2 regions of the Arcticibacter tournemirensis genome follow, and region 1 is predicted to be linked to the other one. Evidence: riboswitches for the same ligand, from Rfam matches in the RefSeq annotation. Region 1 holds a riboswitch; the other holds the start of a gene.

Region 1 (5,986 bases):
CCCTGGCCGACAGCGAGTCGCGAACCTTATTACGAATACTTGTGCTGTCCTGCCGCCCTGAAGCAAGAGTGAAAGAGCCCGGCACGATCAGCAAGGTAAGGTATATTATAAATTTCATGGATCCTCTTTAAGTACTTGTTACAATATTATAAATATATCTATACAAACCCTGTACCATTGGGTAAGCCCTATATCATATCAGCCGCCCATGCCAGTATTTTCCACATTAAATAGATCAGAACAATGAAGAATACCAGGATAACTACAATGATAGTAAAGATAATTCCTTTACCGCTGCCCTGATATTTGCCTTCAACATAATGCCGTTTAAGCAGATTGATATTGCGGGAGTTAGCTTTATATCCGAAATCAAAGATCCAGCCGATGACAGGTATGGCGCCTATTACCGCGTCGAGCAGGATATTCAGTACCATTAATATAAGTACTTTGCCGCTTGCACCATGACGAGCCATGGTCAGCACAAGAACCGCTGAAACTAAAAAAGCTGAAATATCGCCCAGGAAAGGAATAAAGTTAACGATCGGATCTACGCCAAACCGGAAAGAAGTACCCGGAAGCCTGAACTGATTATCCATCAGGTAAGCGACGCGCTCCACCCACTTCAGCTTTTGGTTGTTCAGTTCCACTGGTTTCGATATCTCGTTTGACATACCGGTATAACCGGGCAATGAGAAAAAAGGTTTGAAGCACAGTTCTATAGTTTTATCGGCGGGTTTGGAATACTTGCCGAAAAATACTAACTATGGACTTTTAATTCAATGACTATGGAGCAGGTATTAGATAAGCAGGCCCTGGATATGCTGGTGTTTTCAAACCTTAACAAAGTTCCTTACGGAGAGAACATTAAGGAATATTTTATGAACGAGTTTCGTAAATCGCCTCTGGATTGGGATCAATTTTTCAAGGAAGGTTCGTGGGCCGAACTCGATGAATCAGCCAGGGCGGAAAGAGAATCAATAATTAACGAGGCCCTGATAAATTTTGATCTGAAAAGAGCAACTTTGGACCTATAGGTTAATGCTTGTGTTATCTTTGCGGAATTAACCCGGCGGGATAACAATGATAAAAGCAAGCGAACTTAGAATTGGAAATATCATAGGACTGGAGGATGGCTCCCCGGTTGAAGCATCAGTGGAAGCTTTTCGCTCTGCGGAATTCTGGAAAGATCTGGAGACGACCTGCAAGCCGGTACCGCTAACAAATGAATGGCTTTTGATGCTGGGCTTTTTTGAAAGCGCCCATAGTCTGTTCAGTATAGAGTCGTTGCCTTCCTGGCATATCAGACACACGGGCGACAATTTTGAGATCATAAAGGACGGTAAAACAGTCCTTTCGAAATCTTTTAGCGTCCACCGCTTCCAAAACCTCATCTTCGAACTTACAGATATCGAACTCCGTATCATTATTGAGCGGGATGAATTGAGAGATGCTATTGAAATGGTAGCAGACGGTATCCTTTATCAGTATATTCCCACCGATCGTTCGGCGCAGTCCTTTAGCTTTAATCTCTCAATTGAAGGTGAATACTATGAAGTTCAATACCGGAAAGACTCAGGGGGGTACTGGATCTTTAACGGATATAGTAAAAACAATTAGAAGCGTTTTGTGTCGACTGGCTGTGTAATTATTATCCCCTTCTATTTTTTAAAGCAACGATATACTTCGCTAACTTCCATCGCATGCGCCGACCCCTTCGCTGGTTCGATTCAGAGAGTGAAGTTTCTTCAGAAAAACGTGAATTAAGGATTTTAGGCACGGCAATGCGCTGCGAGCTGTAGATTCCCGAATGTCCGCTGAAGAAGTAAGCAACAAAACAGGCCGTCGCGAAAAAAATGATGTACTCGCTACCAAATAATTCAACGCCCATGATGGTGCAGGCCAAAGGCGTGTTGGTGGCTCCTGCAAATACAGCGATAAAACCCAGCGCCGCAAAAAGGCCCACGGGGGCATCCAGTAAAATAGAAAGCGTGTTGCCCAGGGTTGCCCCGATATAAAACAAAGGAGTCACTTCGCCGCCCTTGAAGCCTGTTCCAAGGGTCAGGCATGTATAAAGGGTTTTCCAAAGCCAGCTCCATGTATCCGCCCCACCAGCCTTAAAAGCCGATGGTATAGTTACCGCACCGGCATATTGCGAATCAACGCCCAGGCCCAGATAATCTGGTTTACCGGTAACGTACGTTAATCCGATGATAATAAGTCCCCCGGTTACCGGTATCAGCCACTTTATGGTAAACCTGCTGACAAAGAAATTTTTGATCCCGTATACAAGTATAGAAAAAAGATAAGACGACAGACCGAAGGCAATAGCGGCAATAATTACCTTCAAAAGCAGATAGAAATCGGGTGACAAATAAGAAGAGAACAGTCCCGGTGCTGAATGAAAAACATCAATATGATACGTAGTGTGATGAATTCCCCAGGCGCTTACCGTTGCGTCGCCTGCAATGCTGGCGATGAGGCAAGGCAGCAGGGCATCGTATTGAATACGTCCGATGGTCAATACCTCCATTGCAAAGATCGCTCCTGTCAGCGGCGTTCCGAAAACAGCACCGAATCCAGCCGCTACACCGGCAGTAAGCAGAATGGTCATATCCTTCTTTTGCAGCTTAAACCAGCTTCCGAACATCTGGGCAATGCTGCCGCCTATCTGGACTGCCGTTCCTTCGCGACCTGCCGAGCCTCCGAATAGATGAGTGAGCACCGTTGACAACAATACGATAGGGGCCATCCGTTTCGGAATTCCTCCTCCCGGACTGTGGATTTCGTCGATGATCAGATTATTTCCTTTTTCCGACGATTGCCCGATACCCTTATAGATTATATGTATAAGCAGTCCGGCCAGAGGCAGAAAAAATAAGAGGTATGGATTATTAAAACGGATATCAGTAACCGAATGGAGCAGCCAGAGGAACAACGCGACCATGCTTCCCGTCACAATAGCAACCGGAATCACCATTACAGTCCATCGTACAAGGTTTTTTAAGATTGGGAATTGTTCGGATGCTATATTTCTTGCTGTCATTTTGATTGTTGCCTACAAATAAATTGTTCGCGGGAAGTAAACCTTCCCGGATTGAATTTTGCAGGCGCCATCAGCTTTTTAGGGCGGTTAAGTCGGAAGACACCATTTCCGTTCCGCAAACTTATCCAAACTTGTGTTTATATGCAAATTTTGACGTTCGCTTCGGACCCGCTTCAGAAAGGGTTCGGAGTGGTCGGCACTCACTTAGCGACCATGCTTTGTCTTCCTCCTGTGCTTCTTCGACAAAAACCGAAGAAGCACGGGAGCGAGTGGCTGTCTGTACCGAAGATAGCCAAACCAGGGTATGAGCTGGGCAGCATTGTTGACAAATTGGGGACCTTTTCCTGACCATGTTCGTAGTGGCAACTACTCACCTTCTGGCTGGGTATTGCCTGGCTTCGGTCTGGGTATTGGATTTTTTAGAAGAACTGTAGAAGAAATCCCATAGCCGTGCCGAAGCCAGCCGGGCTAATGTACGGAAGCATTCCGACTCTCAGTGAAGCCCCTGCTATAGCTTCCTTGCAAATTCTTCAGATAGATTAAAGGGGTGATGATATTGATCAACCAAAGGAATGCTTCACATTAAAAATGATTTCCCTGTATCTTTGCAGCGCATGCGCAATAATTTTGATCCCTATAAAACAGGACTTCCGGTTACAGAAATCATTCCTTCCGTAAGCAGTAGTCTTGCCACTAATAACACGCTCATCATAAGCGCTCCTCCGGGTGCCGGGAAAAGTACTGTCCTTCCTTTGGCATTACTTCAGGAACCCTGGCTGAAAGATAAGAAAATGATTATTCTCGAGCCGAGGCGTTTAGCTGCGGGGACTATCGCAAACAGGATGGCTTCCTTATTAGGAGAACAACCCGGCCAGACTGTAGGATACCGCATCCGTTTTGAAAATAAAACATCTTTTCAAACACGGATTGAAGTGGTAACAGAGGGGATACTCACAAGAATGCTTCACAGTGATAATGCCCTCGAAGATATCGGACTGGTGATTTTTGATGAGTTTCATGAAAGAAGCATCCATGCCGACATCGCGCTGGCTCTCTGCCGGGAGACGCAGCAGGTGCTACGCCCCGATATGCGGATCGTGGTCATGTCGGCCACCCTTGATATTCCGCGCCTGGCCGGGTTACTGGAAGCCCCTGTGGTCGAAAGCAAAGGAAGTATGTATCCGGTAGATGTTATCTATACAGGCGAGCAGGATTTGCAGCAACTGCCGGAAGTATGCGCACGAACCGTTGTTCGCGCTATAGCGGAGAGGGAGGGGGATGTTCTCGTGTTTCTTCCCGGGCAGGGCGAGATCAGAAAATGCGAAGCCTTACTGAAAAGACAGCTCAGAGATATTGGTATCCATCCCTTGTATGGTCAGCTTTCATTTGCAGAACAGAATGCAGCTATTATGCCCGATCCCTCGGGTAAAAGAAAGGTGGTTCTGGCGACATCGATTGCTGAAACCAGCTTAACCATAGAAGGCATAAAGATCGTAGTGGACAGCGGACTCGGAAGAAGTCAGGCTTTTGATCCAAAGTCGGGACTGTCGGGGTTAAAGACCTCGCAGATCTCAGTCGACTCAGCCGACCAGCGTTCCGGAAGAGCAGGAAGACTTAGTCCAGGTACCTGCTATCGTATGTGGTCATTAGCAACGCAGGAAAGAATGGCGCCATATCGTACTCCGGAGATCCTTGAGGCTGATCTCGCATCCCTGGTACTCGACATGGTACAGTGGGGCGTGAAAGATATCCTTCAGCTGACGTGGCTGACGCCGCCTCCGGCTGCTGCCTTAGCGCGGGCGAATGAAATCCTCCATGAGCTGAATGCGCTTAAAGACAATAAGATCACCCCGCATGGAAAGCGGATACATGCTTTGCCCTGTCATCCGCGCATCGCTCATATGCTGGCAATGGCCTCGGGTACTGAAAACCTTGCCTTAGCTACCGACCTGGCTGCTTTGCTTGAAGAGCGAGACCCCCTCGAAAAGGAAGGTAACATCGATATCAACCTGAGGGTTGAAGCGCTGAGAAGACACCGGCAGGAGCGTCGTAAAGAACGAAGGATGGATAATATCGAGAAGATAGCTTCGTCTTACCGGCGCTTATTCAGAGTTGATGAGGATAACCGAACGAACGATCCTTATGCAACCGGGTTGCTGTTGTCATACGCCTACCCCGAACGTATCGCCTGCGCCAGGCCTGGTCATACAGGGCAGTTTCAGCTCGCTAACGGAAAGACCGCTGCAGTGAGTACTGAAGACGACCTCGCCCATGAACACTGGTTAGCTGTCGCCCAGCTCGACGCTCGTAAGGGCATTGGAAAGATCTTCCTTGCGGCCCCGGTGAATGCTAATGATCTGGTTGATATAGCGTCAGAGAGCGATACGGTACTATGGGATACCCGCAAAGGAGGTATCGTGGCGACCAGGGATCTGAGGATCGGAAGTATTGTTCTGCAATCGCGGCAAATGATGTCGCCCGACCAGGAACTGGTTATAGAAGCAGTGTCGGAGGCGCTCAAAGCAGAAGGCGAGGGTTTGCTGAACTTTACAGAAGAAACCGAACAATGGCAGAACCGGGTAATGAGCCTGCGTCTCTGGCGGCCGGAAGAAAATTGGCCGGATGTGAGTACGGCGGCGTTGCTTGAAAATAACAAGAGGTGGCTCTCATCTTATTTGCCTCAGGTCAAGAAAACAGAGGATCTGAAACGGATAAATTTAGTGCAGGTGCTTCAGCAAAGCCTCCCTTATGAGATGCAGGTCACTCTCGATCATCTTGCACCTTCAAGTATCCGTGTTCCCAGTGGTTCTCAGGTGAAATTAAAATACCATGCCGACGGGGCGTTGCCCGTCTTAGCAGTAAGGCTGCAGGAGGTTTTCGGTATGCTGGATACGCCAAAGATAAATGAAGGCCGACAGGGCGTGGTACTTCACTTGTTGTCGC
Region 2 (5,986 bases), 4.1 Mb from region 1:
GGCTTTTAATGTATCGTGCAATTCGTACTTTAACTTATCAATGCCTTTCAATTGTGGGCGGTTAACCTGTTCTTTACCTTTACCCATGTACATACCGTATTTTAAAGTGAGCTGTTTGCTTACCTTTAGGTTGTTGTAATGCTGGAACTTGTCGGATATGGTTTTACCCTGATTGTTTACCCGGTTGTAAACGATGTGCAGGTGGGGATGCTCTTTGTCCTTATGCCTTACCATTAATACCTGGGTGTCCTGTATTTTCATTTTCTGCAAATACTCTTTAGCGATCTCCACCATTTTCTCATCGTTCAACTTATCCTTGTCGTTTGGACTCCAACTCAAAGCAATGTGACCAACCGCCTGACCTAAGCCGGGGTTCATTTTACGCTGCATGTTAAAATCGTTTATAGTGTGCGCAATCTTGTCGATGCGAACACCATCCGCATAAAGTGTAACGGCATCTTTTTTAAGCACGTTATATTCTATACAGCCGCCAAAGCTTTTACCGGGTTTAGGAACCTTACCTATCATCGCTATTGAAATATTTTAGTGCCTGATCTATCTCGGTTAGCAATCCATCACACTTACGGGCTACCGATAACAAGCCATCTTTATGCGCTAACTTTGTTAGCTGGTTGAGGTTGTTAGCCATCCCTGTAAGCATCCGCATGATCTGCATATCTTCGGGATTTAACCGAGCTACAACTCTCGCGGCTTTAGCTGCCGACCTGAACCAATCGCTGATTTTCATACCTGCTTCTTTGGCTCTACCGGCTATAACAAAATGCTCCGTGGCGGTTAACCTAACCCTGATAAAAGCCTCCCGTTTGATAGCTATTTTCGGCCTGCCGCCTTTATGTTTCGGTTTACTTGGTACTATCCCAACCGTATCTTTCAATCCTGTTTCCATACCCTACAATCTGTCTTACCCAATCCCTTTTCTGTCTTTTTTCCTTTTTGCAACCAACGGGCGCAAAAAGCAAGTTTGCCCCCTTGCCGAAGGCTTGGGGGAGTTTTTGTGGAACAAAAACACAAACTTGCTTCTTATCGGCAAATGATTTTCGTTAACGGCCTTTGGCCGGATATACAGCTATGCAGCTATACCGCGAGCGGTACGCTGCGCCGCTGTTCGTCCAAAGATTTGCTTTGGGTTCTGCTGGCAGAACCTTATTTGTCCTCGCCTTCTAAAAGCTTTTCAATGTCTTCTTTTTTGTAATATAGCAGCCCGCCGATTTTGGTATAACGTAGCGTTCCATTAACCCTTAAATTCTGTAAAGTGCCAGGCGAAATATTTAACAGCTTCCTGACTTCGTAGCTTTTCAACCATTGTTTACTTTGACCCTGACCGGGCTTTAACAAGCTTTTAATTTCGGTCAACATTTCATTTTTAAACCGCTTCAAATCTTCCCATGTGATTAATTCAACGTTCATCTTTTCCTCCTTGATCTTTAGTTTTTTGTTGCATGATTTTGAGCACCTCGCTCTTTTTAAAATACACCCGCTTATGCAGGCGCAAATAGGGTAGCCCCTTTTTCATCCAGTCGGTAAGCGTGACTAATGACACGCTTAACTCCTCGGACAGTTCTTGTTTGGATAATAGCCGTTCATCCTGTGGCGGGTTTCTACCTGCGTTAAAATGCTCTTGTAATTCTGCCCTTACTGCATCCCTGACACACCGGCTTAGGGCTTCTTGGTTTATTATCTCCATGCAGCAAATGAAAAGAGAAAAACAGCGCGTGCGTGACCATGCAGATTTGCGTGGTTAAATTGAAGGTGTTTTTGGCAACTTAAAGCAAGCTTGTAGGGTATTGAAATATAGCCTGTTAGGAGTTAGAGGAAGTAGCGGTAAGTATAGTTAAGTTGTATGAGTTTCAACTGCGCTTTTTAGCGGGTTTCAGTTGGAACAGCTTTAACTGTGGTGGAATTTTAGCATACTTGCTACCGGGATTTTTCCTGTCTGCGGGGAAATACCGACGTATGGTTTCGAGGCTTATCTCGTTACCGCCCTCCCTGAAATACTTAGCGATCATCTTGCACCACACAATTTGTGTTTGTGATAAAACCAATTCTTTTTTGCCATCAGGCAATAAGGTATCATCCTGGATTTGCAGGCATATATCTAAAAAAGTTAATAGGTAACCGTCTGCAATATTGATAAACTCCTGGGTTTCTAATTTCTTTGCGGCTTTGACTTCATCCTTTAAAGCTGCAATTTCTTCTTGTTGTTTCCTGATCGTCTCCTGCTGGTCGGCAATAATTTCGGGTAGTGTTCTTTGGGTATCCCACTGGTCAATTGAACGTAGGTATTTTTGAAAGTGCAAAAGTTTTTCTATTATCTCCACATCCAAAGCATGGCTCGAATTAAAAGGGTCTTTAATTTCGAGGTAGTTAATACGCCTTAAAACGATCTGCCAAACAAAAGAAAAAAACTCCTGTTCACCCTGTGGCTCCTTGCTTAAAAAGTAATCGAGGTGGTATAGATAATACGACTCGTATTCAAGCTCCGGCAGTTCAAGTACCTTTTTAATAAATAGATTGTCTTCGTAACCATCTTTTAATCCTGTCAATATACCAACATCGTACTTGTGTGAGTTAAGGTCGAATGATTCGTGCGGCTTGAAATACTTGTTGGGCATAATCTTATTATTATTAAAGCAATAACGTCGACCTACTATTTTGGTTTGTTAACAGTCAGAGATAATTGAGGTTAAAAGAATATAATGTATTAATTGAACGCGTAAAACCGATTGATTTTTTGTTATGAAATTAAATTTCCTACATTTGTCATATTATTCAACGGAAATGGTGTTCTTCCGTTTAAAATAACCGCCTCGTGCTGATGACGCCTACAAAATGACCGGGAGGACTGTGGTCCGACCATTAAATTTTTTGTAGGTGAAAGCAATAAACATCCTTTTTTCGAGATCGTTTTTTAGCCAGGGATTTGGACTGTTCTTCTTGCTGATGGCTTTGATCTGGCTTCAGCTGATCATATTATTGATATGTTATGGCAATTCTCAAAGCACTATATTGCTTAACTCTTTCCATATCAGCTGGTTAGATCATCCTTTATTTTGGGTCGCACAAGGCAGCTGCAGTTATATCGTAACTTCGGGTGTCGTCATTGCGCTGGCAAGACGTGCACCTGCATATTCCCTTACCGCGATCTTGGCTTCACTCTTTTCCTGGTATGCCTGTATCACTATTCAATATAACCACTTTCAGCATTGGAAAGCTCCGGTTACGTCTGTATTAGCAAATTCGGCAGTTCAGCCGGAACTCAATTTTCCTTCTGTTCAAGCTGCGGTAGTCACCTGTCTCGCCATTTATTTATCCTGGTGTTTTACGGAAAGTTTCAAATACGCCTTTATTTTTTGGCTGGTTGCGCTGCTGCTGATGTATTCCCGTATTTACTTGGGGTGGGCTTATGTAAGTGATGTACTGGCTGGCAATGTGCTGGGCACTATCATGGCGATCTGCTGTATTCTTTGGCTGCCGGAACGCTTGGAACGTTGGTATGAGCGGCGCAGTAAGTGGTGGCAGGACATGATCATTGCCATCATGCGGACCGCGGCCATCTGTACAGTTTTTGTGAACCTCAAATATTTTATATTATGAACATAGCAGTGATCAGCGATATACATGGCAACCTGCCCGCATTGCAGGCTGTGCTTCGGGATATTACCAGCCGGCAGATTGATCGTATCTATTGTCTCGGCGATCTGGTCAATTTCGCACCTTGGCCAAATGAGGTGATCGAACTGATCAGGGCAGAAAACATACCTACGCTTTGTGGTAATCATGACCTGTCCATCGGTTTGAACAAAACTGAATTTGATTTCTCTTTTAAAACAAATGAGGAACATAAAGCCGGGTTAAAAGCCATTGCGTTTACCAATTCAGCGCTATCGGATGAAAACAGGGAATTTCTGCGTTCCCTCCCGAAGTTTATCCGTTTAGAGCATCATCAAACGAATATTTTGTTAACCCACGGGAGTCCGAGAAGTGTCAGTGAATACGTTTTTGAAGATTTTCCAGAGGATACATTACTTGATCTGATGGATGATTATGTCGCAGATGTACTTATCATGGGCCATACACATCGTCCTTATATCAAATATTTTGGCCAGTCTAAACTTGCTATAAATGCCGGATCTGTCGGTAAATCTAAAGACGGGAATAATCGGGCCGCTTATCTGATGTTAACGCTAAACGATAAAGGGCCACTGCCTGTTGCGGACATTATCCGGGTCAGCTATACGCTGGAAGAGGTTCAGCAAGCGATCCTGCAAAGCTCCATACCGAATATTTATGCTAACCTTTTAATTAAAGCCTGAGATGAAAGCACTGTCAGAAAGCCAGCAAAGATCTTTCCGGTCAACTGTATATGTGATCGAAGAAAAGCTCCGGGATATGGAAGCTACAGTTACCTATGCCAAAGCGAATCAGCAACCCGGTGAACTATTGACGCTTGAATATGACCTGAATGAAGATGAGTTTCAATCATTTCAAAATACCGCCGCCGAGATCCGAAAAGTACTCCGGGATATCGTGAAAACCTATGGTCTCGAAGGTGAATCAGTTAGTTTAAAGCACTTGCTGACAACCAAGGCTTCCTTTATTTGGGAAGATGTTACCGGTGCCCCTTTTGACCGGTTGAAAGGCCATGGCGAAATTGACGAATCGCTAAGGAAACGATATGAAAACTTATTTAAACAACTCGAAATATTAACAGATAAGCTTATCTAAAAATAATAATCTATGAAAATTCAAAAGATCAAAGCCAGGGAAATACTGGATTCAAGAGGAAATCCAACCGTAGAGGCAGAAATCACTTTAGCTGATGGCAGTATTGCGCGCGGTATATCTCCATCGGGTGCCAGCACCGGTGAAAAAGAAGCCGTTGAACTGCGCGACAATGACCCAAAGCGTTATAAGGGCAAAGGCGTGGAAATTGCGGTGGGCGGATTGAATAAAGAAGTTAACGATACCATCAGCGGAAATGAATTTGAAAGCCAGGAGGCTTTCGACAAAAAGCTGATCGAACTGGATGGCACACCTAATAAATCCAGACTGGGCGCAAATGCGTTATTGGCGGCCTCTATCGCCTTTGCAAGGGTTTCCGCGACATCAAACCAAATCCCTCTTTACCGGCAACTGATCGCGCGGGATGAATACTTATTGCCTGTACCCTGCATGAATGTGATCAATGGTGGTCATCATGCCGATAACAATGTAGACTTCCAGGAATTTATGATCGCGCCACATAATGCCCCTACCTTCAAGGAAAGCATTCGGATGGGAGAAGAAGTATTTCACAGTCTGAAGTCGCTGCTGGGTAAAAAAGGCTACGCTACGGCTGTCGGTGATGAAGGAGGATTTGCACCAAATCTGAGATCAAATGAGGAAGCTATAGAAGTAATAATGGAGGCCATTATCCAGGCAGGTTACGAGCCGGGAAACGACATTTCTATATGCCTTGACCCCGCTGCAAGTGAGCTATGGAAAGATGGCAAATACAGCCTGTTCAAAAGCACCGGTCAGCATTACACCTCTGATGAATTGATCGAACTTTGGTCATCATGGATCGATAAATATCCTATCATTTCGCTGGAAGATGGCCTCGGGGAAAACGACTGGAAAGGCTGGAGATCCCTGACCGAAAAACTGGGAAACCGCATCGAACTGGTTGGTGATGATATCTTTTGTACCAATCCTGCCATTGTACAGGAAGGCATTAGCGCAGGAATCGCGAACAGTGTATTAATTAAACTGAATCAGATCGGCACAGTCTGGGAAACATTGCAGGCTGTTGAACTGGCCCAAAAGAACAATTATAACTGCTTTATCTCCCACCGCAGCGGGGAAACTGAAGACACGACCATTGCTGATCTCGTGGTGGCTACCAACGCCGGTCACATTAAAACCGGCAGCGGTTGCCGTTCAGAGCGCGTTGCCAAATTTAATCAGCTATTGCGAATTGAAGAAG

The links. A riboswitch is a leader RNA that binds a small molecule or an ion and turns the genes downstream of it on or off. The one in region 1 is predicted to bind fluoride.
Region 2: another riboswitch for fluoride. It lies ahead of BDE36_RS02005 (phosphatase PAP2 family protein); the one in region 1 lies ahead of BDE36_RS19050 (voltage-gated chloride channel family protein).

Annotation. Positions count from the first base shown of each region.
Region 1 is NZ_VFPL01000001.1:4,585,248-4,591,233, reverse strand. Features, by position in the region: gene BDE36_RS19070 (tetratricopeptide repeat protein) at 1-118, opposite strand, end outside; gene BDE36_RS19065 (DUF4112 domain-containing protein) at 189-671, opposite strand; gene BDE36_RS19060 (hypothetical protein) at 786-1,034, shown strand; gene BDE36_RS19055 (hypothetical protein) at 1,081-1,617, shown strand; gene BDE36_RS19050 (voltage-gated chloride channel family protein) at 1,649-3,043, opposite strand; fluoride riboswitch at 3,098-3,162, opposite strand; gene BDE36_RS19045 (hypothetical protein) at 3,185-3,391, shown strand; gene hrpB (ATP-dependent helicase HrpB) at 3,616-5,986, shown strand, end outside.
Region 2 is NZ_VFPL01000001.1:464,014-469,999, reverse strand. Features, by position in the region: gene BDE36_RS02030 (relaxase/mobilization nuclease domain-containing protein) at 1-528, opposite strand, end outside; gene BDE36_RS02025 (plasmid mobilization protein) at 518-907, opposite strand; gene BDE36_RS02020 (helix-turn-helix domain-containing protein) at 1,165-1,428, opposite strand; gene BDE36_RS02015 (helix-turn-helix transcriptional regulator) at 1,418-1,705, opposite strand; gene BDE36_RS02010 (hypothetical protein) at 1,869-2,633, opposite strand; fluoride riboswitch at 2,787-2,853, shown strand; gene BDE36_RS02005 (phosphatase PAP2 family protein) at 2,893-3,615, shown strand; gene BDE36_RS02000 (metallophosphoesterase family protein) at 3,612-4,334, shown strand; gene BDE36_RS01995 (hypothetical protein) at 4,336-4,746, shown strand; gene eno (phosphopyruvate hydratase) at 4,759-5,986, shown strand, end outside.